3 regions of the Mycobacterium sp. 3519A genome follow, and region 1 is predicted to be linked to each of the others. Evidence: predicted binding sites of a transcription regulator. Region 1 holds the regulator's gene; each other region holds the start of a gene.

Evidence for each region. The regulator LexA, encoded in region 1, represses DNA repair genes until DNA is damaged. The targets are predictions, from matches to a motif close to CGAACANNTGTTCG.
Region 2: the regulator LexA is predicted to act here: its motif matches at 1,721-1,734, upstream of C1A30_RS06890 (HNH endonuclease signature motif containing protein).
Region 3: the regulator LexA is predicted to act here: its motif matches at 5,569-5,582, upstream of cofD (2-phospho-L-lactate transferase).

What each region holds. Positions count from the first base shown of each region.
Region 1 is NZ_OESG01000013.1:2,075,378-2,084,910, reverse strand. It holds gene C1A30_RS17975 (proteasome assembly chaperone family protein) at 1-629, shown strand, start outside; gene C1A30_RS17970 (alpha/beta fold hydrolase) at 662-1,684, shown strand; gene C1A30_RS17965 (PhzF family phenazine biosynthesis protein) at 1,708-2,394, shown strand; gene nrdR (transcriptional regulator NrdR) at 2,398-2,862, opposite strand; gene C1A30_RS17955 (LysM peptidoglycan-binding domain-containing protein) at 3,024-3,485, opposite strand; gene lexA (transcriptional repressor LexA) at 3,707-4,411, shown strand; gene C1A30_RS17945 (LGFP repeat-containing protein) at 4,416-6,302, opposite strand; gene C1A30_RS17940 (acyl-CoA dehydrogenase family protein) at 6,517-7,677, opposite strand; gene C1A30_RS17935 (molybdopterin guanine dinucleotide-containing S/N-oxide reductase) at 7,867-9,533, shown strand, end outside.
Region 2 is NZ_OESG01000012.1:984,603-994,135, reverse strand. It holds gene mddA (methanethiol S-methyltransferase) at 1-599, opposite strand, end outside; gene C1A30_RS06895 (metalloregulator ArsR/SmtB family transcription factor) at 625-1,299, opposite strand; gene C1A30_RS36325 (hypothetical protein) at 1,439-1,573, shown strand; gene C1A30_RS06890 (HNH endonuclease signature motif containing protein) at 1,740-3,137, shown strand; gene C1A30_RS06885 (SfnB family sulfur acquisition oxidoreductase) at 3,134-4,333, opposite strand; gene C1A30_RS06880 (LLM class flavin-dependent oxidoreductase) at 4,330-5,502, opposite strand; gene C1A30_RS06875 (DUF1684 domain-containing protein) at 5,547-6,323, opposite strand; gene C1A30_RS06870 (ANTAR domain-containing protein) at 6,323-6,586, opposite strand; partial or broken gene C1A30_RS06865 (glycoside hydrolase family 15 protein) at 6,747-8,660, opposite strand; gene C1A30_RS06860 (FAD-dependent oxidoreductase) at 8,846-9,533, opposite strand, start outside.
Region 3 is NZ_OESG01000013.1:1,005,014-1,014,546, reverse strand. It holds gene C1A30_RS12755 (DUF808 domain-containing protein) at 1-327, shown strand, start outside; gene manA (mannose-6-phosphate isomerase, class I) at 324-1,550, opposite strand; gene C1A30_RS12745 (TobH protein) at 1,555-2,646, opposite strand; gene C1A30_RS12740 (phosphomannomutase/phosphoglucomutase) at 2,643-4,028, opposite strand; gene C1A30_RS12735 (DUF3499 domain-containing protein) at 4,112-4,531, opposite strand; gene C1A30_RS12730 (metallopeptidase family protein) at 4,661-5,083, shown strand; gene C1A30_RS12725 (WhiB family transcriptional regulator) at 5,093-5,362, opposite strand; gene cofD (2-phospho-L-lactate transferase) at 5,788-6,783, shown strand; gene C1A30_RS12710 (coenzyme F420-0:L-glutamate ligase) at 6,780-8,120, shown strand; gene C1A30_RS12705 (NUDIX hydrolase) at 8,117-8,695, shown strand; gene C1A30_RS12700 (IS30 family transposase) at 8,685-9,533, opposite strand, start outside.

The DNA.
Region 1 (9,533 bases):
TCCTGCTGCTCGCGGGGATGGAACCGGACCTGCGCTGGGAGCGGTTCATCACCGCTGTGCGGCTACTGGCCGAGCGGCTCGGGGTGCGGCGGGTGATCGGCCTGGGCACCATCCCGATGGCCGTGCCACACACCCGCCCGATCACGATGACGGCGCACTCCAACGACAAGGAGCTGATCTCCGAGCACACGCCGTGGGTCGGCGAGGTGCAGGTGCCGGGCAGCGTGTCCAACCTGTTGGAGTTCCGGATGGCCCAGCACGGACACGAGGTCGTCGGGTTCACCGTGCACGTGCCTCACTATCTGGCGCAGACGGACTATCCGACCGCCGCCGAGGCGCTGCTTGCCGAAGTCGCCAGGAGCGCCTCCCTGCAACTCCCGCTGGCGGGGCTGGCGCAGGCCGCCGCCGAGGTCCACGACAAGATCAACGAGCAGGTCGAGGCCAGCAGCGAAGTCGCGCAAGTGGTGGAGGCGCTGGAACGCCAATACGACGCCTTCGTCGCCGCCCAGGAGAACCGGTCGCTGCTGGCGCGCGACGAGGATCTGCCAAGCGGCGACGAACTCGGCGCCGAGTTCGAGCGGTTCCTTGCCCAACAGGCGGACAAACGCCAAGACGACGACTCCGCATAGCGAGCTTCAGGATCGTTAGCTAAGTTGTCGCAATGACCGCGCGTAAGGCGAACCTACGCTCGGTGCGGGAACTGACGCCGTCATTGCAGTTCCGCACCATCCACGGATACCGGCGCGCGTTCCGGGTGGCCGGTTCCGGGCCGGCGCTGTTGTTGATTCACGGCATCGGCGACAACTCCACCACGTGGAGCACGGTGCAGACCAAGTTGGCACAGCGGTTCACCGTCATCGCGCCCGACCTGTTGGGGCACGGCCAGTCCGACAAACCGCGCGCCGACTACTCGGTGGCCGCCTACGCCAACGGCATGCGCGACCTGCTGTCGGTGCTCGACGTCGACAACGTCACGGTGGTCGGCCATTCGCTGGGCGGCGGCGTAGCAATGCAATTCGCTTACCAGTTCCCGCAATTGGTCGATCGGCTGATTCTTGTCGGCGCGGGCGGGGTGACCAAGGACGTCAACATCGCGTTGCGGCTCGCGTCGCTGCCGATGGCCAGCGAGGCGCTGGCGCTGCTGCGCCTGCCGTTGGTGTTGCCCGCGTTGCAGGCGACGGGCCGCATCGCCGGTGGTGTGCTGGGCTCCACCGGCCTCGGCCGGGATCTGCCGGACGTACTGCGGATTCTGGCCGATCTGCCGGAACCGACCGCCTCGTCGGCGTTTGCACGCACACTGCGCGCCGTGGTCGACTGGCGCGGTCAGGTGGTCACCATGCTGGACCGATGTTATTTGACCCAATCCGTTCCCGTGCAATTGATTTGGGGCAGCCATGACTCGGTGATCCCGGTGAGCCACGCCCACATGGCGCACGCCGCGATGCCCGGTTCTCAGCTGGAGATCTTCGAGGGTTCCGGCCATTTCCCGTTCCATGACGATCCCGACCGCTTCGTGGAAGTCGTCGAGAAGTTCATCGATTCCACCGATCCGGCGGTGTACGACCAGGACTACCTGCGCGGCCTACTGCGCGCCGGCATCAGCGAAGACACCCTCTCCGGACCCGTCGACACCCGGGTCGCCGTCCTCGACGCGATGGGCGCCGACGAGCGCAGCGCCACGTGATCGCCGCCACGTAGCATCGGCCTATGGCCATCGACGTGACAGTGCTGCGCGTTTTCACCGACCAGGACGGCAACTACGGCAACCCGCTTGGCGTCGTGGACGCCAGCCAGGCTGCGCCTGCCGAGCGGCAGCGGATAGCCACCCAATTGGGTTACAGCGAAACGATATTCATCGATGTGCCGAGCGAAGGCGGCACCTCGGCGCAGGCCCGCATCTACACACCGGCCACGGAGTTGCCGTTCGCAGGGCATCCGACCGTGGGCGCGTCGTGGTGGCTGCGCGATCGCGGCACGCCGGTGCACACGCTGCGGGTGCCCGCCGGAATCGTGCAGGTGACCTACGAGGGCGACGTGACCGCCGTCAGCGCCCGCTCGGAATGGGCGCCGGAGTTCGCGATCTACGACCTGGCGTCGACCGAGGAACTGTTCGCCGCCGACCCGGACGACTACCCCGACGACATCCAGAACTATCTGTGGACGTGGCTCGACCGCGACCGCGGCGCGATCCGGTCGCGGATGTTCGCCGCGAATCTGGGCGTGCCCGAGGACGAAGCCACCGGGGCCGCGGCGGTGCGCATCACCGACTACCTCAGCCGCGACCTGTACATCCTGCAGGGCAAGGGCTCGGTCATCGAGACCCGATGGAGCCCTGAGGGTTGGGTGCGCATCGCGGGCCGCGTCGTCAACGACGGCGTCAAGCAGATCGACTGACGGTCAACTCTTGGCGGGGATGGTGCGCGCCGCCCGCAGCGCCTCGATCTCCCGCTCGAAGTCTTCTGCCGATTCGAAAGATCGGTACACCGACGCGAACCGCAGATAGGCGACCTCGTCGAGTTCGCGCAGCGGGCCGAGAATGGCCAGCCCCACCTCGTGGCTCTGCACCTCGGGGGAACCGGTGGCGCGGACCGCGTCCTCCACCTTCTGCGCGAGCAGGTTCAGCGCATCGTCGTCGACCTGCCGACCCTGGCATGCCCGCCGCACACCGCGGACGACCTTCTCGCGGCTGAACGGTTCGGTGACGCCGCTGCGCTTGACGACCGCCAGCACCGCGGTCTCGACGGTGGTGAATCGCCTACCGCACTCCGGGCACGACCTGCGCCGCCGGATGGCCTGGCCTTCATCGGTTTCGCGGGAATCCACCACCCGGGAATCGGGATGACGGCAGAACGGACAGTGCATCACCGCTCCTTCGCCGCGACGACAAACAGCTACCTCGAACCTCTTCGAGCGTACCTGCGTGCCGCCACCGGGACCCAGCACCGCTGTGTTTCGGCCCGCCACCGCCGACGGGTCTACCGAAGGCGTTGAGCGGCAGAACCTTTCACCGGTAGCACCCGCGGTCACGCGACCGGGGCGATGAGGGTCTGGCCGGCGTCGAGCGCCGCCGAGTCCAACTGGTTGAGCTCACGGATGCGATCCACCACGTCGGCGACCGGCGCGTCGGGGGCGACCCGGTGCGCGACCTGGGCAAGCGTCTCCCCCGTCTGCACCTGAATCACCGCGAGCCGGGCCGGCACCGGCGCATCGGCACCCGAGACGCCGCCGAATTGGGCGACCAGACCCAGCCAAACGGTGATGCCCGCCGCGACGAGCGCGAGAAACACCGTGGTCGCTGGGGTGATGGGGCGCCTGCGATGCGACGCCCGCGACATCAGCACACCGGTGCCGCGGTAGCGCATCGGCGCGGTGGCCGGCCGGTTCGACCGCGGCCGCCGCCGGGCATCGGCCACTCGGTAGCCGGGCCGGGCCACCGGCCTGCACACCGAATCCGTCTGAATTTCTCGGGTGTCGAGGATGGTCATCTGCCTGCCTTCCGCTCCGCTTCGTTCGCTCCTGTGTTCGAACATACTCGCTCATGTGTTCGATTGATAGAACGTGTGATCGAACTGTTGCCAAACGATAGGACAGGGGTCCGACAAATCCGGGCGACCGACTGCGGTTCCTACCAGGCACCTGCGGAGAACCGCGACACGCGTCGAACACATGTTTGATTCTTGGCCCGGCACGGACTACATTCGGCGCCATGGGTGACGAAACGGGCACTTCGGACGGCACGGAAAGCACAGGCGGGCGACGGGGGCTCGACACGGGCCTGACCGAACGTCAACGCACCATTCTCGAGGTCATTCGCGCATCGGTGACCAGTCGCGGCTACCCGCCGAGCATCAGGGAGATCGGCGATGCCGTCGGCCTGACGTCCACGTCCTCGGTGGCGCACCAACTGCGCACCCTGGAACGCAAGGGCTACCTGCGACGCGATCCGAATCGGCCACGGGCCGTCGACGTGCGGGGTGCCGACGACGGCGTCACCTCGATCGTCGCCACCGACGTCGCCGGATCGGACGCGCTACCGGAGCCGACCTTCGTGCCGGTGCTCGGCCGCATCGCCGCGGGCGGGCCGATCCTGGCCGAAGAGGCCGTCGAGGACGTCTTCCCGCTGCCGAAGGAACTGGTCGGCGAGGGGTCGCTGTTCCTGCTCAAGGTGGTCGGTGACTCGATGGTCGATGCGGCCATCTGCGACGGCGACTGGGTGGTCGTGCGTCAGCAGAACGTGGCCGACAACGGCGACATCGTCGCGGCGATGATCGATGGCGAGGCCACGGTCAAGACGTTCAAGCGCACCCGCGGTCAGGTGTGGCTGATGCCGCACAACCCCGCGTTCGACCCGATCCCCGGCAACGATGCGGCCGTGCTCGGCAAGGTCGTCACGGTAATCCGCAAGATCTAGCGGGCTAGTTGGCGCGGACGAACCCGTTGGTGCGGGCGAGTTCTTCGCTGACGAACCAGATTTCGGCGCGGGCCTCGTCGTAGAGCGTGCTGCCCGGCACCCAGTACAACCCGGTTCGGGTGTCGGCTTTGATCGGGTAGCCGTCGGGGGCCTCACCGGGATCGTCGAGCGGCAGATGCAATGCGGTGCCGTTGGGCGACGGCTCGTCGACCTCGATGCGGGCGTGCCGTCCGGTGTCGGTCAGCGGATCGCGTTGGGCCGACGTGGGCACCTGCGTCGGCGTGGTGTCGACCTCGTCGGTATCGTCTTGATCCTCTTGCGCCGCAAGGGCTTCCACGGCGTCCGGTGTCGTCGCCGGTTCCCTGGTGGTATCGGCTTCGTCGTCGGACTCTGGCTCGGGGGCGTGCGGGGGTTCCCACGGGCTGCCCGGCGTCGGCTGGCCCTCCTGGGCGTAGCGCGCGCTGAACAGCTCGGCGGACTGGTCGTCGTGCGGCGCGCCGAACTCGTCGTCCTCGGCGTCGAAGACGTCGTCGTCGCGCCCGCCGCGTCGGTTCCGCATGGCCGCGAAAGCCACCAGCCCGATCAACACCAGCACCGGGATGATGGCCAGCAGCCACCACCAACTCCACGTGAACCAGTTCCTGCCCTTGGTCTCCGAGGCCTGGGGGTTCGCGGGTGGCGCCTGCGGCGCGTCCAGGCCGGGCACTTGCAGCCCAGTGAGTTGCGAGGCCAGATTGGCGGGCTCAGTGCTGAACGATCTCTTGGCGCGATCCCACGACACCACGCCGCCGCTGAACCGCTGGGTGGTCACGTTGCCACTGCCGGTCTGGTCGGCCACGGGGGCACCCAACGGGCCCGTGGCGCCGCCCAGTTTCTGCCATGCGGCGTTCATCGGCCCGCGGACGATGACGGCGCCGTAGTCGGGGGTCCAGAAGATGACCGGCTCGTCCTTGGCGGAGAACGTGCTGATCCGGCTGTTGGGCAGGCCGCCGTCGTCCTCACTGGAGGTGGGCAGGCCGAGATCGCCCTGGGGTCCACCGACGCTTTCGTATTTCGCCAGCACCTGACCGGTGACGACGTTCGCACCCGTCGCCGGACTGTAGAAGATCTTGCCGCCCGCGAAGTTCTGGCCGAGCCCGTCAGCGCCGATCTTGTACGGCTCGCCCTGGGCGGCGCCCAGCGGGCCCAGCGGCCCCCCGGCGGCGCGCCGCGCCGCGTTGATCGCCGACGTCGGGTCGTCGGGGATTTGCAGATCGGCGAGTTGGCCGGCCAGCTCGGGCGGCACCGTGGTGAAGGTCTTCGCCTTCCTGTCGTAGGTCACCTCGCCACCGGTGAACTTCTGCGTCACCAGATTGCCGCGGTACGTCTCGTCGTCGCTGGGCACCCCGAGCTGGCCTGCCGAGCCGCCGAGCTTGTCCCATGCGGCGTTGATCGGTCCGCGGACGACCCGCGCGCCGGTGTCGGGCGTCCAGAAGATGACCGGATTGTCCGGCGCGCTGAACGTGGTGTTGCGGCTGCCCTCGGCCTTCCCGGCGCCCTCGTCGATGGTCGGGAACCCGAGATCGCTGTCGGCGGGCCCACCCAGCGACATGTACTTGTCCAGGATCGCGCCCGTCATCACGTGGGCGCCGGTGGCGGGGGTGAAGAAGATCTTGCCGCCGGGGAAGTTCTGACCGAAGCCGTCACCGGCCGGATAAACGCCGCCGTCCTTCGGGCCGAGCGGGCCGGTGTCCCCGCCCGCGGCCTGCCAGGCGGCGGTGATCGCGGCGTCGGCATCGTCTTGAGGAGTCGCCCATGCGCTGGGTGCCGCCGAGACGAGCGCGGCGGCGGCGAGCAACCCGACCGCCAGCCGGCCCAACCCTGTGCGGCGAGCGCTCCGCAGGCCCTTCATCAACCCTCCCGCCATCGGCGCGATGTCCTTCGTTGGTCATCGCGTCCGTCAACTCTGCGTCAGCAGACGTCGATTACCAAGGAACATCGCCGACGTTGGAGGAGAAAATACCTGGCGCGCGGTAGATACCCGCGATTTAGCCCCGCTTAAACGCCCATGCTGGGCTCATGGCATGGGCCGCTAAACGCCCATGCTGGGTTCATGGCATGGGCCGCTAAACGCCCATGCTGCGGCCGATGATCTCTTTCATGATCTCCGTCGTGCCCCCGTAGATTGTTTGCACGCGTGAGTCGAGATATGCCTTGGCGACGGGATATTCACGCATGTAGCCGTAGCCACCGTGCAATTGCAGGCAGCGGTCGATGAGATGAACCTGCTTTTCGGTGGAATACCACTTCGCCATCGCCGCCTGCTCCGCGGTTAGTTTTTCCTCGAGGTGCAGTTTGATGAATTCGTCGACCATGATTCGCACGACGGTGGCCTCGGTCGCGAGTTCGGCGAGAAGGAAACGGCTATTCTGCTGGCTGCCGATCGGGCGGCCAAAAGCCTTGCGTTCCTTGGTGTATTGCAGCGTGCCCTCGAGCACCGCTTCCATGGCCGTGGCGGCCATCACCGCGATGCCGATCCGTTCCTGCGGCAGGTTCTGCATCAGGTAGATGAAGCCCTGCCCCTCCTCGCCGAGCAGATTCTCGGCAGGCACCTTGACGTCGGTGAACGACAGTTCCGCGGTGTCCTGGGCGTCGAGACCGATCTTGTCGAGTTTGCGACCGCGCTCGAATCCCTCCATGCCGCGCTCGACGACGAGCAGCGAGAACCCCATCGCGCCCTTGTCAGGGTCGGTGCAGGCGACCACGATCACCAGATCGGCGTTGATGCCGTTGGTGATGAACGTCTTTGCGCCGTTGAGGATGTAGTGATCGCCGTCCTTGACCGCGCGGGTCTTGATGCCCTGCAGGTCGCTTCCGGTGCCGGGTTCGGTCATCGCGATCGCGGTGATGATCTCGCCGGTGCAGAACTTCGGCAGCCAGCGCGCCTTCTGTTCGTCGTTGGCCAGGCGCAGCAGATACGGCGCGACGACGTCGTTGTGCAGGCCGAAGCCGATGCCGCTGTACCGGCCAGCGGTGGTCTCCTCGGTGACGATCACGTTGTAGCGGAAGTCGGGGTTGCCGCCGCCGCCGTACTCCTCGGGCACGGCCATGCCGAGGAAGCCCTGCTTACCCGCCTCGAGCCAGACCCCGCGGTCGACGATCTTGTCGCGCTCCCACTCCTCGTGGTACGGCGCGACGTGCCGGTCGAGGAAGGCGCGGTAGGACTCGCGGAACAGATCGTGTTCCGGTTCGAACAGGGTGCGGTCGTACTTCACGACGCTGCCCATGGCGGACCTCCATGAGTTGGTACGGGCTGTTACCGGTACCGTACCCCACCCAACCGGATGGTTGGGCGAGGCCTGGGCCGGCTGGGCTTCGCCGACATCGACGTTTTGCAGACGTCGACTCGCACTTTCCCTGCGAAACGTCCGTTTCGGCGATTCGGGCGCACAGGCCAGCGCCCTAGAATTCGCGGCATGATCTATGCCCGGACGAGCCTTGCTCACTGGGGCGGCTTCTCCGCGGCGATCGGGGCAGGCGACATCGCGACCGTCACCCCACTCGACGGCGACACCGATCCGTCCCCGCTGCTCGGCAACCTGCCCGGCGCCATCCGGCATCGCGCCAGAATCGCCACGCCTGCGGTCCGGCGCGGCTGGTTGCGCGACGGCCCCGGTCCGACGACACGCCGCGGTGCCGACGAGTTCGTCGCCGTCTCATGGGACGAACTCACCGATCTGCTCGCCGGTGAGTTGCGGCGGGGCGTCGACACACACGGCAACGAGGCGATTTACGGCGGCTCCTACGGCTGGGGCAGCGCGGGCCGCTTCCACCACGCGCAGAGCCAAGTGCACAGATTTCTCAAACTTCTTGGCGGATACACGTTTTCGCGACACTCCTACAGCCTCGGCGCCACCGGTGTCATCATGCCACGGGTGGTCGGCACCCACGACGATCTGTTCAAGCGCTCCACCGCGTGGGACGTCATCGTCGAAAACACCGATCTGCTGGTCTGTTTCGGCGGCCTGGCGCTGAAGAACACCGGCACCAATCACGGCGGCACCACCGGTCACCCGGCCCGCGCCGCGCTAAAACGGTTCCGTGACCGCGGCGGACGCATCGTGTCGTTCTCGCCGCTGCGCGACGACGTCGAGGGCGACTGTGAATGGCATGCTCCGGTGCCCGGCACCGATGTCGCCGTGATGCTGGCGCTCGGCTATGTACTGGCCACCGAGTCGCTCGTCGACCGCGAGTTCCTGGACACCTACTGCACGGGCTACGACCGTTTCGAGCGCTATCTGCTCGGCCTCGACGACGGCGTCGCGAAATCGCCGCAATGGGCGTCGCAAATCTGCGGGCTGGCCGCCGACGACCTGACCGCGCTGGCGCGGCGGATGGCCGCGCAGCGCACGATCGTCACCGTCAGTTGGTCGCTGCAACGGATCCGGCACGGCGAACAGGCCCCGTGGATGGGACTGACGCTGGCCGCGATGCTCGGCCAGATCGGCCTTCCGGGAGGAGGTTTCGGGCACGGCTACGGCTCGATGAACGAACCGGGGCTGCCGCCACTGCGTTTCGGGCTGCCCGCCTTGCCGCAGGGCCCCAATCCGGTGCAGACGTTCATCCCGGTCGCAGCTGTCAGCGACATGCTGCTGCACCCCGGCGAACAGTTCGACTACAACGGGCGCCGCCTGACCTATCCCGACATCAAGTTGGTGTACTGGGCGGGCGGCAACCCGTTTCATCACCACCAGAACATTCCGCGGTTGCGGCGCGCGCTCGGCCGCGTCGACACCGTCGTGGTGCACGAGCAGTACTGGACTGCGATGGCGAAACATGCCGATATCGTCGTCCCGTCAACCACCGCCTACGAGCGCGACGACTACTCCGGGTCCCGCAACGACCCGGTCCTGATGGCGATGCCCAAACTGGTCGAACCCTATGCGCAGTCCCGCGACGACTACACCACCTTCGCCGCGCTGGCCGACGCGCTCGGCTTCGGCGAGCAGTTCACCGAGGGCCGCACCGCCAGGCAGTGGCTCGCGCACATGTACGACAAGTGGGCGACGGGACTGGATTTCGGGGTGCCGACATTCGACGAGTTCTGGGCGATGGGGCGACTACGGCTGCCCACCCAGAACGG
Region 2 (9,533 bases), on a different contig from region 1:
GAGAAGAGCAAGTGACCCGCTGTCATCGTTGGGGTCGCCCAGAACGCGATGATGAACCCGAGCATCAGCGGATGACGCACGACCCGGTACAGCAGCGATTCGCGGAACGCGAGATTGGTGTAGGGGATGCCGCGCCACGCCAGATACACCTGACGCAGTCCGAACAGGTCGAAGTGGTTGATCAGGAATGTCGAAAGAAGCACGGTGACCCAGCCGAGTGCGAACACAGTCCACAGTGCGAAGCGACCAGGCGCCCAGGTGACATTCCAGATGACGGCGGGCATCGTCCGCCACTGCCAGAACAGAAGAAACAGAGCCAGGCTCGACAACAGCACGTAGGTGCTGCGCTCAATTGTGCTGGGCACCAAACGAGTCCACCATCGCTTGAACGCCGGACGCGCCATCACGCTGTGCTGAACGGCGAACAGGCCGAGCAGCAGCACGTTGACGACAAGCGCTTCTCTGAGCGACGCCTCGATACCGTGGTCGACGGTGCGCGGTACCCCGAATCCGCCGACGAAGGCGATCGCATAAAGGAAGGCCGCCAGGAAGATGACGTAGCACGCGGCGCCGTAGCCGATGGCGAGTAAGCGCGTCATTGTGACCTCCTGATGTCATGCTCCGTTACCTGCCCGTGCGCACCGGCCGCCCCGAGAGCCACCATTCCGGATAACCTTCGGTGAGGCGTTGGGCCTTGAACCCGTTTGCGCGTAACAGCTCTACGGCTTCGTCCGCGTAAACGCAGTAGGGCCCGCGGCAGTACGCCACGTATTCCTTTTCATGGGGGAGTTCGGCCAATCGTTGGGCTAGGTCCGTCACGGGAATGGACAACGCACCGGCGATATGGCCGGCCGCGTACTCCTGCTCGGGTCGCACGTCGAGGACCACCACCTCGCCGTCAGTCATTCGTTGAATCAGTTCATCGGGCGTCACGGGTTCAAAACCGACGCGGTCACCAAAAAAGTCGTGCACGACGCGGTCGACCTCGGCGAGATGTTGTTTGGCCGTGTGACGAACGAGGAGCACCAGGCCGGCGGCCTCGGGCCCGCTCAGCCGGTAGTGCACGAACAGCCCGTCGCGTCTGGCGAGTACCAGCTGCGCGTGCCGCAACTGCTGCAGGTGTCGTGATGTGTTGGCCACCGGGAGTCCGGTTTCGGAGGCAATGGACTCGACGGTGCGTTCACCTTGCGCGAGAAGTTCGAGGATCTCCAGGCGTTGCGGGCTGGAGATCGCTTTGCCGATCCTGGCGAACTGCTCGTAGAGCCGGTTCTTGAAGTCACGCTTGGCGTCCGCGGCCATAGTCACGTATTCACGATAATTGTTGAATAGCCAGATAGAAAGCTATTTTGCGCACGAAAACACCTGCAATAGACGCTGGGTTGCAACCACGCTGATCTGAAGTAGGGCAACCATCAGGTCACCGATCTAGCCTGCGGTTGTGCTCGACGATCTGCCTCCCAATGCACCCGAGGGTGGCGCGGTGACGCTACCGCGCGCCGCCGGAATTTGGTCGTGGGCGTTTGTTGCGTTCGGCGTCGCGATTGTCGTACTCGGCGGCTTCGTGTTGTCGTAGGGCCGTCCGACTGGCCATTGAATGCGTTCTGCGCGGCCACAGCGCTGACTCGGCGTCGATTACTCCATGTCGTTGCGCCCCGAGCACGACGGCTAGCGACAAGTCTTAGGGTTTTCTTTGGTTTGTTTCTAGCGTTTCCTTAAGTGTCGAACATATGTTCGATGGTATGGGTGGGGTTGCGGTCGAGGAGGCGGTGGCGGCGGTGCGCGCCGCGCATACCGCGCTGAGCGGGCTGACCGCCGAGGCGTTGACCCGTCCGCAGTTGTTGGCGGTGCTTGATGAGGTGGAGGTGTTGTCGTGTCAGCTGCCCGCGCACCGCAATGGGTTGTTGGCCGGGTTGCAGGCCCAGGCCACACCGAAGGAGTTGGGTGCCAAGTCGTGGCGGGCGGTGTTGGCGACCCGCTGGCGTTTGTCGGGTAAGGAGGCGGGTCGGCGGTTGGCCGAGGCCGAGGTGTTGGCGCCGCGGCGGGCGGTGTCGGGGGAGCTGTTGGAGCCGGTGTTGGCCTACACCGCCGCCGCCCAGGCCCATGGGGCGATCACCGCTGAGCATGTCAAGGTGCTGCGCAAGGCGATGGCCGCGATCCCGGCCGGGGTGGATGTGGCCACCCGCCATCAGGTCGAGGCCGATCTGGTGCGCGCCGCGCTGGGCGTGGGGCCCAAGGAGTTGAAGGAAGCCGCCTTCCGGCTGGTGTTTCTGCTCGATCAGGACGGCGCCGAACCCGACGACGCCGCGCGTGAACGCCGGCGCGAGGCCACGATGGGCCCGCAACAGTCCGACGGCACCTCCCGTCTGACCGTCACGTTGACCCCGGAGGGGCGGGCGATCTGGGAAGCGATCTGGGCCAAGTTGGCCGCTCCGGGGATGTGTAATCCCGATGATGAGCAGCCCTGTGTGTCGGGCACCCCGACTCAGGAGCAGATCGACGAGGATCAGCGCAGCCTGGGTCAGCGTCAGCATGATGCGCTGGTCGTGGCGGGGCGCAGTGTGTTGGAAAGCGGGGCGCTGGGTCAGCACAATGGGGTGGCGACCTCGATCATCATCCGCACCACGCTGCAAGATTTGGAACACCGCGCCGGGGTCGGGGTCACCGGTGGCGGCACGGTGGTGCCGCTGCCCACACTGATCCGGATGGCCGCGCGTGCGCACCTGTGGTTGGCGGTATTCGATGGGGCGACCGGCTCGGCGATGGATTTGTTCCGCACCCGTCGCACCGCGTCGGTGGCGCAGCGGATGATGCTGATCGCCCGCGATGGGGGGTGCACCAAACCGGGGTGCACGGTGCCCGCCTACGGCTGCCAGGTCCATCACGCGGCCGCTGATTGGGCCGATGACGGCAACACCAACGTCGACGAGCTCGGGTTGGCGTGCGGGCCGGATAACCGGATGGTCGGCCCCAACAGCTGGAGAACCCGCCTCAACGACCGCCACGAAGTCGAATGGATTCCCCCACCCCACCTGGACACCGGCCAAACCCGCATCAACACCTACCACACCCCCGAAAAACTCCTCCGCCCACCAAACAACGACCACCACCCCGGCGGACCCGAACCCAACACCGCCTAGATCTGGCCGTGCCGCGGCGGGTGGATACCCGACAGTGTGTAGCGGCCGATGTGCTGCACCTTCCATCGGGTTGGATCGTGCAGGGTGTGAGTTCGGGCGTCACGCCAGTAGCGGGACAGGTTCGCCTGCCCGGAAACGCTTCGGGTGCCGCCCAATTCGAACAAGGTGTTCGACGCGTCCAGTGATGCCCGCACCGCAGCCACTTTCGCCACCGCGACGGCGATCGACGCGTCGGCGGTCGACTCGTCGGTGAGGTTCTCGGCTGCCAGGTCCACGCGCCGCGCCGCCTCGGCCAGTAGCGCCTGCGCACCGCGAACCGTGATAGCCAACTCGCCCGCGACGTTGACCAGGGTGACGTCTTCGGCCGACGTCGGCACACCCGCTTCGAAGTGCGGCCGCGCCTTCTCGGTCTGACGTACCCCCGCAGCCAGCGCGCCCGTCGCGATGCCGACATCGATTGCGGTGTGCAACAACTGTGCCCGCGCACCGTACACCGTGGGCCGGGTAAACATGGGGGAGAACTCCACCACATGTTCGACCGGCACCGCGACGTCGTCGAGCGTCACCGTGCCCGACGCGGTGGTGCGTTGTCCCATACCGTCCCAGTCGTCGACGACCTCGAGTCCGTCGGTGTCCCGCGCGACGAAGGCGACGGCCTTCGGTGTCGACGCGGTAGGCGGCGTCGAACCGTTCGTCAGGGACGCTCGCACCAGCACCCAGTCGGCGAATAGCGCTCCAGTGCAATAGAACTTGCGTCCCGACAACACGTAGTGGCCGGCGGGTTGCCGCACCAGCGTGGTGGTGTCGACGTCGACGGTGTGGGGTCCGCGTTCGGATTGAGCGTTGGCGAACAGGGCGCCGGAGCGGACCAGGTCGTAGAAAAATGACCTCTGGTGATCGCTGCCCTGCAGCCGCAGCGCCTCGAGGAAGACGAAGTGCGAGTGCGGAATCTGGGCCAGCGACGGGTCGGCGTGCGCGATCAACCTGATCACCTCGGCGAGCACCGTCACAGGCGCGGCGATGCCGCCGTATCGCGCTGGTACCGTAATCGCAAGCAGTCCAGAGTCTTTCAGTGCCTGCACCTGATCGTGCGGGAGCCGACGGTCGGCATCCCGCGCCGAGGCCTCGGCGTCGAACTCCGCGGCCAGTTTCGCCGCGACCTCGAGCGCGTCGTCCGGCGACGCGATGCGCGTCATCGGGATGAACCGAGGAACGGAATCGACGCCGGCGCCGTCGTGCTCGCCTCGCCTTTGAACAGACCCCGTTCACGCAGGATCGGCACCACGCCTTCGCCGAACCAGTACAGCTCTTCCAGATGCGGATAGCCGGAGAAGATGAACTCGTCGATCCCGACGTCCGCGTATTCGGCGATCCGGTCGGCCACCTCGGTGTGGCTGCCCACCAGCGCGGTCCCCGCCCCGCCCCGCACCAGGCCGACGCCCGCCCACAGGTTGGGCGCGACCTCCAGGCTGCGGGCGTCATGCCAACTGCCCTCGCGCCGGTGTTGCTCGTGCAGCGCCAGCATCCGCTTCTGCCCTTCGGATTGGCTGCGGTGCAAGCCTTTCTGCGCGTTCGCGACCGTGTCCTCGTCGAGCGCATCGATCAGCTTGTCCGCCTGCTGCCACGCCTCGTCGGCCGTGTCGCGGGAGATGGTGTGCAGCCTGATGCCGAACCGCACCGATCGGCCCTCCTGCTCGGCAAGGCCACGGATCCAGTCCACCTTCTCCCGCACCGCTGCCGGCGGCTCACCCCACGTCAGGTAGACGTCGGCGTGTCGCGCCGCCACCGGACCCGCCGCGGCCGAGCTACCGCCAAAGTACAAGGGCGGTACGGGGTTTGGTAGCGTCGCCAACGACGCCTCCTCGACGTGGATGTGCTCGCCATTCAGCGATACCGTGTCACCGTCCCAGAGTCGCCGGACAACCTCGAGGAACTCGTCGCAGCGGTGGTAACGGCCGTCCTTGTCCAGGTGGTCGCCGAACGCGCGCTGTTCGTGCGCCTCGCCGCCGACTACGACGTTGAGCAAGATGCGCCCAGGTGCATGACGGGCGAAGGTGGCGGCCATCTGCGCCGACAGTGTCGGGCTGACCAGACCGGGCCGGAATGCCACCAGGAACGCCAGTGATCTGGTCTCCCTTGCCAGCAGCGCCGCCGTGACGAAGGCGTCTTCGCACCACGCACCGGTCGGGATCAGGGCGCCGGTGAATCCGAACGATTCCGCCGCCCGCACGATGGAGGCCAGATAGTCGATCGACGCGTCGCGGTCGCTGTGCGCCGCCCCCGCCGGAGTGCCGTGCCCGCCGCCGACGATCAGTCTGCTGTCGCCGTATGTGGGGAGGAACCAATGCAATTGGACATGAGTCACCGCGAAATCGTGCCCGCTGCAGAACCCGTGGTCACGGGTTTGTATCAGTGGGATCTGAAAGGCCGCGGATTCTTTTCGCCGGCCTCGACGGCGACGGTCAGCCTGTTCTCGGCGGGCGCCACCGGGCACGTCGCGAAGTCGGTGAAGGCGCACGGCAGGTTCGACGCCCGGTTGAAGTCCAGCGTCACCGTCCCACCGGCGTCAGGTCCCTCGACCGCCAGTGATCGGCACGCGGGGTAGGTGGTGACGCCGCTGGTGGCATCAGTGAACAGCACGTGCAACGCACCGTCCGGCCTACCGAACGCGACCAATTGAGCGGGGGCACCGGCCAATTCGAAGTCGATGACGCCGACGGCGTTGTGGTGGTGCTCCAACCCCTCGACCACCGCACCGGTCGTGACGGTCTGCGACTGCTGATACGGCGTGAACGTGCCGGTCACCCGCCAGCGCTCACTCGGCGGATAGGCCGGAATGCCGCGATAGTCGCGCAGATGCGGGGACTGCGGATCATGCACCCGCAATGCGACCGACCCGGTGCGTCGAATGACCTCGATGCGGCGCTCGCCGTCGTCGACCCGTAGCCCGGGTGCGCCCTCGACCGGTTCGAGCCGGTCGGTGCCCTCGATGCCCTCGACATACACCGCATCGGAGTCCGCGCGCCAACGACCGGGAAGGCCGCTGACCGACTCGAACTCGTCGGTCAGCCAGTACAACCCGGTCAGGCTCACCCAGCCCAACGGATCCCCGTAATAGCGTTCACGCTCGCGGTGCCACTCATCCCATGCGGCTTCGAACGCTGTGGCTGCGACGTCAGTACTCACTACAGCGTCGCTGGCGTCAGTCGGCCGCGGCGCACCAACTCGCCCCACACGGCGAACGCCTCGGCGTGCTCGGCCGTCGCCGTGCCGCTCGCGAGTGCCACCAGACCCGAGGCCAGTCGTCCGATGCCGACACCGGTCTCGTGCACCACGCGCACCAGTTCGTCGAAGGCTTCATGATCGGAACAACCGCGCAACCCGACCAGGATGCCCGTCGCCACATCGATCACCCGACGCGAACTGTCGTCACCAAAGCGGCGGTTCATGCCTCGACTCCCACTCGCTCCGGTCCTCGCTCGTTCCTCACTCGCGGTCGCCTTCGGATACCCATGGCAGCCATCGTGCGCGACAACGGCACCGCCGACAAGGCATCGACCCACGATGATCCTGAAGCGCTACCTGCCCGTCATCGCGACGCTACCGGTGCTACATCGGCGCGTTGGCCGGCTGGAACACCCCGGAGCTGTCGGCCTCTTCCTCGGCGCGGATGACGTGCACCACCGCGTTGATCAACGCCAGGTGGGTGAACGCCTGCGGGAAGTTGCCGAGATGCCTACCGGTGCGCGGCTCGATCTCCTCTGCGTAGAGATGCAGTGGGCTGGCGAACGACAGCAGCCGCTCGCACAAGTGCTTGGCCCGGTGGATCTCGCCGATCTCGACCAGCGCCGACACCAGCCAGAACGAGCAGATCGTGAACGTGCCCTCCTCGCCAGCCAAACCGTCGTCGGTTTCCTCGACGCGGTAGCGCAACACCAGGCCGTCCTCGGTCAGCTCGTCGGCGATGGCCAGCACTGTGGCGCGCACCCGCGGGTCGTCGGCGGGCAGGAACCGGGTCAGCACCGCCAGCAGCAGCGAGGCGTCCAGCGCGTCGTCGCCGTAGCGCTGCGTCAACACGCCGCGGGAGTCCACACCGTTGGCCAGGATGTCGGCCTTGATCTCCTCGGCGATGGCGCGCCACTGCTGCGCGTAGGACTTCTCGCCCTCCAGTTCGGCCAGCTTCGACCCGCGGTCCAGCGCCACCCAGCACATGATCTTGCTCGACGTGAAGTGCTGCGGTTCGCCGCGCACCTCCCAGATACCGCGGTCGGGTTCGCGCCAGTGCTTGATCGCCTCTTCGACCTGTTGCTTGAGCACCGGCCACAGGCTGTCGGAGATCTGCTCACGCGATTTGGCATGCAGATACACCGAATCCAGGCAGGTGCCCCAGATGTCGTGCTGCATCTGGTTGTAGGCGCCGTTGCCGATCCGCACCGGTCTGGCGTTGTCGTAGCCGGACAGGTGGTGCAGTTCTTCCTCGACCAGGGTGCGCTCACCGCCGACGGCGTACATCACCTGTAGCGGATGGCGCTCACCGTTGTTGGCGCCCGACACGTCCGCGATGAACGCGAAGAAGTCGTCGGCCTCACGGTCGAGGCCCAACGTGTACAGGCCCCACAGCGCGAAGGTCGAATCGCGCACCCACGCGTAGCGGTAATCCCAATTTCGTTCGCCCTGAGGGGTTTCCGGCAGCGACGTGGTGGGCGCGGCCAGCAGCGCGCCGGTGGGCGAGTAGGTCAGGCCCTTCAAGGTGAGCGCGCTGCGCTGTAGATACGACCGCCACGGGTGGTCGGGGAAATCGCCGACGTTGATCCACTGGCGCCAGCATTCGCTGGTCTGCCACATCCGGTCGACGGCTTCGTCGTAGGTCTGCGGCACCGGGTGCTTGGACCAACTCAGGGCGACGAAGATGTTGTCGCCCTCTTTCATTCGGGTGCGGGCCCGCGCCTCACGGCCCTCAAGGCCGATGCGCAGGTTGGTGGTCAACCGCAGCGTCGGATGCGCGTCGGCGTCCCTGCTGGCGCGCGCGATCGCCTCGCCGTAGGCCTGGGCCGAGTACTCCCAGGTGGCGTTGATCCGGTGGTAGTCGAATGACGGCTCACAGCTCATCACCAGTTCGACGGTGCCGCTGACGCAGCGCACGGTGCGCAGCAGGATGTGCTCGGCGTCCCAGTCCATCGGTGTGCGGCGGTGGGTGCGCGAGCGTGTCTCGATGTCGTGCCACGGCCCCATCACCAGGGCGTCGCGCACGATCATCCAGCCAGTGTGGGTCTGCCAGGTGGTTTCCAGGATCAGGCTGCCGGGCAGATACCGCCGGGCCGCGGGCACCGACACCCCGTACGGGCTGAGCCGGAAATGTCCCGCACCACGGTCCAGGATGGCGCCGAACACGCTGGGGGAGTCCGGCCGCGGCACGCACAGCCACTCCACCGAACCCGCCGACGAGATCAGGCAGGTGTTCTCGCAGTCGGACAGGAAGGCGTAGTCCGCGATGGGCGGGAACGGGTTCCGCAGCGACCCGCTACTGGTGTAGGGCACCGGCGCCGTCACGGTGAACGGGGCTTCGGCCTGGCCGGGTTTGGACCCGTTGGCCTCGGCCTCCGGCGCGCCGTCGGCAGGCTCGGTGTCTTGCAGCGTCATGCCGACATCATCGACTGCCGAACGCCCCGTCGTCTACTCGTCGGGCTGCGTGTCCGCGTGCGGTCGGCTCAGCGGCGGGCAAACTCCGGCACGTGTTCGGGCAGCGGACCGATCGCGATCGCGTAGCCGGCCACCACGCGCAGCGCGGGCACCCGGGCGGCCAACCGCGCCAGAAGCGGCGGCTGGGCGGTCCGACCTGGCGAAACCGCGACCGCGATGACGCGGGCGTGGATGGCCCGCTGCGCCGCCTGAACCAGCGCGGCGGGTAGCCAGCGCCGCGCCTGCACCCGGGCCAACAGCTTGGTGGAAACCGTGCCGCGCCGCAGCGGTCCCGCCAGTGCGGCACCCGCCGCCACCGCGTCGGCGACGGCCAGGTTGATGCCGACGCCGCCGACTGGCGACATGGCGTGCGCCGCGTCCCCGATCAGCAACAGGCCGTCGGCGTACCAGCGGTGCAACCGGTTGAGTTGCACGTCGAGCAGTTTGACGTCGTCGAACGACGTCAGCGAGGTGACGTGGTCGGCAAGCCAGGGCACCAGCGCCACCACCTCGCGGTGCAGCGTCTCGATGCCTTGCGCACGCAACTGGGCGTCGCGGCCCTTGGGAATGACGAAGGCGCACTGGTAGTAGTCACCGCGGTCGATGACCACCAGCGCGTGCCCGGTGCCGAGTACCCCTGCCAGACCGTGCGGGTCGTCGGGGTCGCGTGGCAGCCGGAACCACCACACGTCCATCGGCGCGCCGAAGTTCTTGGGG
Region 3 (9,533 bases), 1.1 Mb from region 1:
ACGTCGAACTTCACCAAGAAGGTCGGCAGGGGTCTGGTGTCGGCGATGCCCAAACTGCTGTCGGCGCTGTCGATCATCGGCACGGTGGCGATGCTCTGGGTCGGCGGACACATCCTGTTGCAGGGCACCGATACGCTGGGCTGGCACGCCCCGTACGGGCTGGTGCACCACGCCGAGGAATGGGTGCATCACGCCGTGCTCGGCGCCGGTGCGCTGCTGGCCTGGCTGCTCAACACCGTCGTGTCGGCGATCGTCGGCATGGTGATCGGCTCGATCGTGGTGGCGATCATGCACCTGCTGCCGTTCGGCAAGAAAGCCGAACACTAGATCCCGACGGTCGCCCTGAACAACTTCGTCGGCGTCTGCGCCACCAGGCGGATCGGACCGTCATCGGCGGAAACCCACGCCGCCGCACCGCGCTCCAGTGTCACCGCGGTCGACTTCGCATGTACCACCGTCGAACCCTCTGTGCAGAGCAGGATCTGCGGCCCGTCGTGATGCGTCGGCGCGTCGATCTCGTGGCCGAGGTGCTCGCCCTCGATGCACACCACCGACACCGCGAACTCGGGGGCTGGCGTGTTGTACACGAGTTCTGTTCCGTCCCTTGTGATTCGGGGATGGATGACGTCGTCGACGGCGGGGGTGAAGTCCAGCACCCGCAACAGTTCGGGCACGTCGACGTGTTTGGGCGTCAACCCGCCGCGCAACACGTTGTCCGAGTTGGCCATCACCTCGACGCCGACGCCGTGCAGATACGCGTGCAGATTTCCCGCAGGCAGGTAGATGGCTTCACCGGGTTTCAGGCTGATCCGGTTGAGCAGCAACGAGGCCAGCACACCGGCATCGCCGGGATACCGCTCGCCGAGTTCGAGCACCGTCTTGGCTTCCGCCGCGAACTTCTTCTTGCCCGACCGGAGGTATTCGATCGCACCCTCGATCACCGCGGGCACCAACACGTCGAGGTCGGGCTGCGGCGCGGTGATCCAGGTGGTGAACAGCGCGCGTAGGCCGTCGGCGTCGGACTGACCGGAGAGCAGATTGACGAACGGATCGAGGTCACTGACCGCCAGCGCACGCATCAACTCGACGCTGCTCTCGGCGGAGCGGAATCCGGCCAGCGCTTCGAAATCCCCTAGCGCGACCAGTAATTCGGGCTTGTGGCTGCGGTCACGGTAGTTGCGGGTTGGCGCCGAAATCGGAATGCCCAGCTTCTCCTCGCGCGCGAACCCTTCCACCGCCTGTTCCGCGCTGGGATGCGCCTGCAGCGACAGCGGTTCGTCGGCCGCGAGCACCTTGACCAAGAACGGCAGACAGTCGCCGAAGCGGCCACGCACCGCCGCACCCAGTTGGCCTTCCGGATCGGCGCGCAGCGCGTCGAGCAGCGACACCTCACCGTCGTCGGTCTCCAGCCACGCCGGATCACCCGGATGCGCACCGAACCACAGTTCGGCCTCGGGATGCGCTGTCGGACTTGGCCGCCCGGTGAAATCGGCAATCGCGGTCCGCGAACCCCATGCATAGGTTCGGACCGCTCCGCGTAGCAGATGCACTCGCTTAACCTCGAACCAGTCGCAGGTATGTGGCCGTCATCTCCAACCGTACGGCCAACATCGCCAGTTGTTGTTCCGGTCGCCCAGGGGGTGCGACGGCCGGCGGCGCGTCCACCATCCCCAGCGCTTCGGGCACGTCCTCGGCGTTGATCACCGAGACGTCGTCGAGCCCGCCCACTCGTGCCAGCACAACGGGCCGCTCGCTGTCGGTGGTCAACACGAAGGTGCGGAGCCGCCTCGGCAGCGGACCGTCGATCTGCTCGTCGTGGAAGATCGACTGTGCGCCACCGGGTTCGTTGCCGAGTCCGCCGTGCAGTGCCACCAGCGCGTCGGCCAACCCCACCGCGGCCACCGACTGGTGCGCGATCCTCAGCAGCACGGCCGCGCCGTGGCGGGCCAAGGCCAGGGTGGCCGGGTTGTCCCCGGCCAACACCACGTCGCGGCCCGACATGCGGTCCGCAAGCGTTTTGGCCGGGTTGGTGAACAGTTCGCGCCCCGCGCTGTTGCGGAAGGCCTCGGCGTCCAGTTCGTCGGCCAGCGCCGAAAGGTCTACGTGCAGACCGGGATCCACGGTGTGCAGCACGGCCAGACCCGCCGCGAGATAGCGGGTCAGGCCGAATTCGTCGCGCACCTGCAGTCGGGGGGCCAGTGCGGCCGAGCGGCCCGCGGTCGCATCGCGCAGCGGGCCTTCGTACGGCGCCACCACCGCGATGCGCGCGCCGCGGCGAACCCCCGTCGCGGCGGCCGACACCAGTGCCTGGTCACCCGGATCGTCACCGGCGAGGATCAACACATCGAGTGCGCCGATCCACGGCGGCGCCTCGGACGCCACCACAATGGGCGCACCGACGGAACCTCCGAGCGTCGCGGACAGCATCGCCCCCGCCGTCTCGGCGTTGCCGCGGCCCGCCACCCAGATGATGGTGCGCGGAGGTTGATCGGATGTCAGCGAGTCGAGGTCGCCCTCGTCGAGCGCTGCCGCGGTGGCACGCACCTGCGCGCCTGCCATCGACGCCGCGCGCAGCAAACCGTCGCGATCGGCGGCGAGCAGGCCCTCGACGTCGTCGAGGTCCACGGCGGACTGGGTGCCGTTCACACGGCCGCCTCGTTGCGCGAGGCGATCTGGGCGGCGATGAGCGCGACGATCTCGTCGATCTCCTCCGTGGTGCGCGCTTCCACGTTCAACCGCAGCAACGGTTCGGTGTTGGACATCCGCAGGTTGAACCAGCTGCCGTCGCCCAGGTCGACGGTGACGCCGTCGAGGTGGTCGATCGAGTGGATGCGCGCGCCGAACGTCTTGAGCACCGCGTCGACACAGCGTTCGGCGTCGGTGACGGTGAAGTTGATCTCGCCGGACGCTTCATAGCGCTGGTAGTCGGCCATCAGCTCGGACAGCGGCCGGTCCTGCTCGCCCAGCGCGGCCAGCACGTACAGCGCTGCCAGCATGCCGGAGTCGGCGCCCCAGAAGTCGCGGAAGTAGTAGTGCGCGGAGTGCTCGCCACCGAAAATCGCTCCGGTGTCGGCCATCAGCGCCTTGATGTACGAGTGCCCGACGCGCGAGCGCACAGGGGTACCGCCCCGCTCGGCGACCAGTTCCGGCACCGCACGGGAGGTGATCAGGTTGTGGATCACCGTCGCGCCGATCTCTCTGTTCAATTCCCGGGCGGCGACCAAGGCGGTCACCGCCGACGGTGACACCGGATGCCCCTTTTCGTCGACGACGAAACAGCGGTCGGCGTCGCCGTCGAAAGCCAACCCGATGTCGGCACCGGTTTCCACGACGTGAGCCTGCAGGTCGACGAGGTTCGCCGGGTCCAGCGGGTTGGCCTCGTGATTGGGGAACGTGCCGTCGAGCTCGAAGTACAACGGCAGCAGCGTGATTGACGGGATCGCGCCGAGCACCGCGGGCGTGGTGTGGCCGCCCATGCCGTTACCCGCGTCCACGGCCACCCGCAGCGAGCGCAGCTCGGCGAGACTGACCAGGGTCCGCAGGAATTCGCCGTATTCGGTCAACACGTCGCGCTTGGAGTCCGCGCCGCGCGGGCCGTCGTATGCGGGCACTCCGGCGATGATCTCCTCGCTGATCTGTGTCAGCCCGGTGTCCTTGCCCACCGGCTTGGCGCCGGCACGGCACAGCTTGATGCCGTTGTAGGCGGCGGGATTATGGCTCGCGGTGAACATCGCGCCGGGGCAGTCCAGCAGCCCGGACGCGAAGTACAACTGATCGGTGGACGCCAGCCCGATTTGTACGACGTCCAACCCCTGCGCCATCACGCCGTCGGCGAACGCGGCCGCGAGCGCAGGCGAGCTGGCCCGCATGTCGTGGCCGATCACCACCTGCGAGGCACCGTCGCGGACCAGTCGGGCGAACGCGCCGCCGACGTCGGCGACGAAAGCCTCGTCGATTTCCTCCCCAACCAAGCCGCGGACGTCATACGCCTTGATGACGCGGTGAACTGCCGCGGCGGGCCGAGACATAAAGCTCCTTGCGAAGGGGACCGTTGGCGCCAGCCTAACCGTCGGGCTGCACGCAGATGGCGGCTAGTCGGGCTACGCCCGGGCTAGTCCGTCGGGTCCGGCAGAACCCGCAGGTGGCCTCGGCGCCTGCCGTTGGACTCCGGCCGTCGAGCGACGGGTGCCATGAGCGCGCCACCGTGTACGCCGGTGGCGGGATCGGAGAAGCCCGCCGCCACCCCGTTGATCGGCGGTGGACCGTCGCGGCGCTCGCGAACGGCGTCGGCGAGCGCCACCAGATCGTCCTCGTCGGGATGCGTGGGCAGCGGCCCCGCGTGCCGCACCAGCTCCCAGCCGCGCGGCGCGGTGATCCGGCCGGCGTGTGCGACACACAGATCCCAGGAATGCGGCTCGGACACGGTGGCCAACGGCCCGACGACGGCTGTCGAGTCCGAGTACACGAACGTCAGCGTCGCGACCGCATAGTGGGGACACCCGGGCCGACAGCAGCGACGGGGAACATTCACAGCGAGAGGTTATCGTGCGGAAACGTCGTAAGCCGCCGGACACGCGCAGCTATCGGAGCCCCGATCTCCAACCGTTACTCTTCGGATGTGGCCGAGCGCAGATTACGCGGATCACGCCGCAGCCGGGAGATGCGCGGTCCGCTGCTCCCACCGACCGTTCCGGGTTGGCGCAGTCGCGCCGAACGGTTCGACATGGCGGTGCTGGAGGCTTATGAACCGATCGAGCGGCGATGGCAGGATCGAGTGTCCGGACTCGACGTCGCGGTCGACGAGATCCCCCGGATCTCGCCGAAGGATCCTGATTCCGTGCAGTGGCCGCCGGAAGTGGTGGCAGACGGGCCGATCGCACTTGCACGTTTGATACCGGCCGGGGTCGATGTCCGCGGCAACGCGACACGCGCGCGAATTGTGTTGTTCCGCAAGCCGATTGAGCGTCGGGCGAAGGACACCGTCGACCTCGCCGACCTGCTGCATGAAGTTCTGGTGGCTCAGGTGGCCACGTATCTCGGTGTCGAACCTTCTGTCATCGACCCGACGATCGACGACGAATGAGCTAACGAATCAGACGATCCCGCGCTTGAGGCGGCGACGCTCCCGCTCGGAAAGCCCGCCCCAGATCCCAAAGCGCTCGTCGTGGGCCAGTGCGTATTCCAGGCAGCGATCGCGGACCTCGCAACCCAGGCAGATTCGCTTGGCTTCGCGGGTCGAGCCGCCCTTTTCGGGGAAAAACGCCTCCGGGTCGGTTTGAGCGCACAATGCGCGCTCTTGCCATTGATCATCTTCGGTAGTTGCCGGAGCAACGTCATATCTCTCGGGTTGGTCGGGCACCAAACTCAATTGAGGACGTCCCGGCAACCCAATCGGTGTAGGTCCGGTAATGGTGTGACGGATGTCGCCTACTGAGCCGAGAATCCGGTTGTCGAAACGATCATCTTGCCCGGATTGGGCCTGCTCAAACGCCATGCTCCGCCTCCTCACCTGTGTCTCGTAGATCCCTGCTTTGAGCCGCACTATTTCCATGTGTGGCCATCTCAATTCGAACAAGTGATCGAATCTCGGTCTGCGCCACCGAAACCGGCCGTCCAACCAGGAAATGACACTGCTGTGATTACACACGTGTTAGCTGCCGGGGTCAAGCGCTGGAACAGGAATTCATACCATTTCGTGACACGAATTCGGCGCGTCGTCACGTCGGCGTGTCCGTCACACCACCGCGCCGCACGGACGTCATGGGGCACCGCCTAGTCTCGATCAATGTGAAGGTCACGGTTCTGGTCGGCGGCGTCGGCGGTGCGCGCTTCCTGCTGGGCGTGCAGCACCTGTTGGGGCTCGGCCGCTTCAGCGGGTCGTCCGCCGGGTCCCAATCAGATAACGAACTGACTGCGATCGTCAATGTGGGCGACGACTCGTGGATGTTCGGGGTGCGGATCTGCCCCGATCTCGACACGTGCATGTACACCCTTGGCGGCGGCATCGACACCGAACGCGGTTGGGGTCGTCGCGACGAAACCTGGCACGCCAAAGAGGAACTCGCGGCCTATGGCGTACAACCGGATTGGTTCGGCCTCGGCGACCGCGATCTCGCCACTCATCTGGTCCGCAGCCAGATGCTGCGCGCGGGTTATCCGCTGTCGCAAGTGACCGAGGCGCTGTGCGACCGATGGCAACCCGGCGCGCGACTGCTTCCGGCCAGCGACGACCGCAGCGAAACCCACGTCGTCATCACGGATCCGGCGGACGGCGAGAAACGCGCCATCCACTTCGAGGAATGGTGGGTTCGCTACCGCGCGCAGGTGCCGACGCACAGTTTCGCGTTCGTCGGCGCCGACAAAGCCACCGCGGGTCCCGGTGTGGCCGAGGCCATCGAGAACGCCGACGTGGTGCTGCTTGCGCCGTCCAACCCGGTGGTGAGCATCGGCGCCATACTCGCCGTGCCTGGCATCCGTGGCGCGCTGCGCTCGACGACGGCCAGGGTGATCGGCTACTCCCCCATCATCGACGGAAAGCCGCTGCGCGGCATGGCCGATGAATGCCTTTCGGTGATCGGCGTGGCCAGCACATCCGAAGCGGTCGGCGGCTATTACGGGGCCCGTTCCGGTGTCGGCATCCTCGACGGCTGGCTGGTGCACGAGGGCGACCATGCCGAGATCCCCGGTGTCGAGGTGCGATCGGTGCCGCTGCTGATGACCGACCCGCAGACCACCGCCGAGATGGTGCGCGCCGGACTCGATCTCGCGGGGGTGAAGCCATGACGGAGCACGGTTCGGCGGCGTCCGTCGAAATCCTTCCGGTGCGCGGACTTCCAGAGTTCCGGCCTGGTGACGACCTCGCCGCGGCGCTCGCAGACGCCGCATCGTGGTTGCGCGACGACGACGTCGTGGTGATCACCAGCAAGGTGGTCTCCAAGTGCGAGGGCCGCATCGTCGACGCACCGACCGACCCGGAGCAGCGGGACGCGCTGCGGCGCAAGCTGATCGACGCGGAGGCCGTGCGGGTGCTCGCACGCAAGGGGCGCACGCTGATCACCGAGAACGCGCTCGGCCTGGTGCAGGCCGCCGCGGGCGTCGACGGCTCCAACGTCGACTCGGGCGAGTTGGCGCTGCTGCCCACCGATCCCGACGGCAGTGCGGCGGCGCTGCGCGACGGGCTGCGCGAACGACTCGGCGTCACCGTCGGCGTCGTGATCACCGACACCATGGGCCGGGCGTGGCGCAACGGCCAGACCGACTTCGCGATAGGCGCCGCGGGCCTGACCGTGCTGCACGGCTATGCGGGGTCGCAGGACCGGCACGGCAACGACCTGATCGTCACCGAGATCGCCGTCGCCGACGAGATCGCCGCGGCGGCTGATCTGGTGAAGGGCAAGCTGACCGATATCCCGGTGGCGGTGGTGCGTGGACTCACGTTGTCGGACAACGGATCAAACGCGCGCACACTGCTGCGGCCGGGAGACGACGACCTGTTCTGGCTCGGCACCGAAGAAGCCATCGCCCTCGGTCGCAGTCAAGCGCAACTGCTGCGCCGGTCGGTGCGCCGGTTCAGCGCAGCGCCGGTGCCGCCTGACCTCGTCGAGGCGGCTGTCGGCGAAGCACTCACCGCGCCGGCACCGCACCACACCCGGCCGGTGCGGTTCGTGTGGCTGCAGGACTCAGGCAGGCGGGTTCGGCTGTTGGACCGGATGAAGGATCGCTGGCGCGCCGACCTGACCGGCGACGGCCGTACGCCGGATGCGGTTCAACGGCGCGTCGGCCGCGGCCAGATCCTCTACGACGCGCCCGAACTCGTCATCCCGTTCATGGTGCCCGACGGCGCGCACAGCTATCCGGACGCCGCGCGCACCGCCGCCGAGCACACCATGTTCACGGTCGCGGTCGGCGCCGCGGTACAGGCCTTGTTGGTGGGGCTGGCCGTGCGTGGCGTCGGCAGCTGCTGGATCGGTTCGACGATCTTCGCCGCCGACCTGGTGCGCGAGGAACTGGACCTGCCGTCGGACTGGGAACCGTTGGGCGCCATTGCGATCGGCTACCCCGATGAGGAGTCCGGACCCCGCGATCCGGTCGGCACTGACGGTCTGCTGATCCGCAAGTGAGCCTGCACGAATCGGCGGTGACGACGCTGACACGTTGGTGCACAACGGATCCCACGCAGGACACGCTGCGGCACGCGGCGCTGGCGTTTCTCGCCGCACGGCCCGACGGATGTCTGCGCTCGTGTGCGCCCGGCCATGTGACCGGCTCCGCGCTGGTGCTCGACCACACCGGCACCCATGCGCTGCTGACACTGCATCCGCGGATCGGGCGATGGCTGCAGTTGGGTGGGCACTGTGAGGACACCGACGCCGGCATCGTCGCCGCCGCACTGCGCGAGGCCACCGAGGAGTCCGGCATCGACGACCTCACCATCGATCCCGAGCCCGCCGCGCTACACGTGCACCCGGTCACCTGCTCGTTGGGGGTGCCGACGCGTCACCTCGACATCCAGTTCATCGCGCACGCGCCCGCGAACGCCGAAATCGCGGTCAGCGACGAGTCTTTGGACCTGCGCTGGTGGCCGCTCGACGCGCTACCGGAGGACTGCGACTTCGGTCTCACCCAACTGGTGGACGCCGCGCGCCGTCGAGTGGCCACTTTTGACACGGTTCGCCGCGGCGGTTTCACGCTGTGATTGCAACAGCGGGTGGTTTTGACGGGTTTGAGAGTAGTTCGTCGAGGGTTTCGGCTGGGGTCTTCCAGCTCAGGGTTTGCCGGGGCCGGTTGTTGAGCTTGGCGGCGACGTAGTCCAGATAGTCTGCCGGGAAGATCGACAAGTCGGTGCCTTTAGCAAAGTATTGGCGCAGCAGTCCGTTGGTGTTCTCGTTGGTCCCGCGCTGCCATGGTGAGTGCGGATCACAGAAGTAGATATCTAATTCCGTCGCTGCGGCGATAGCGGCGTGATTGGCCATCTCTTTGCCTTGATCCCAGGTCAGTGTCTTACGCAGAATCGCCGGCAGCTGAGCCATTTTCGCGACGATGGCCTCTTGCACTGCCAGGGCACCGTGGTCGTCAGGCAGATGCAGCAGCAGCACGAACCGAGTCATGCGTTCGACCACGGTGCCGATCGCCGAACCCGATGCGGTGCTACCCATGATCAGGTCACCTTCCCAGTGGCCGGGTACGGCACGGTCTTCGACCTCCGGTGGACGCTCGCTGATGTTGACCATGTCGCGGATTTGCCCTCGGCGCTGGTTACCGCGTCGTTGAGGCTTGCGCAACGCCCGCCCAGTGCGTAGACATTTGTGCAGCTCACGGCGCAGATTTCCTTTACCCTGCACGTAGATCGACTGATAGATGGTCTCGTGGGACACCCGCATCTCCGCATCGTCGGGAAATTCGATCGGCAGCCGGTTGGCGATCTGTTGAGGACTGTGGTCGTCTAGCAGCCGATTCTGCACCTCAAGGTGCAACCGTTCATTGGTGGCCAGCTTGCGCGGTTTCGGGCGTCGAGCCCGCGCGTGAGCACGCGC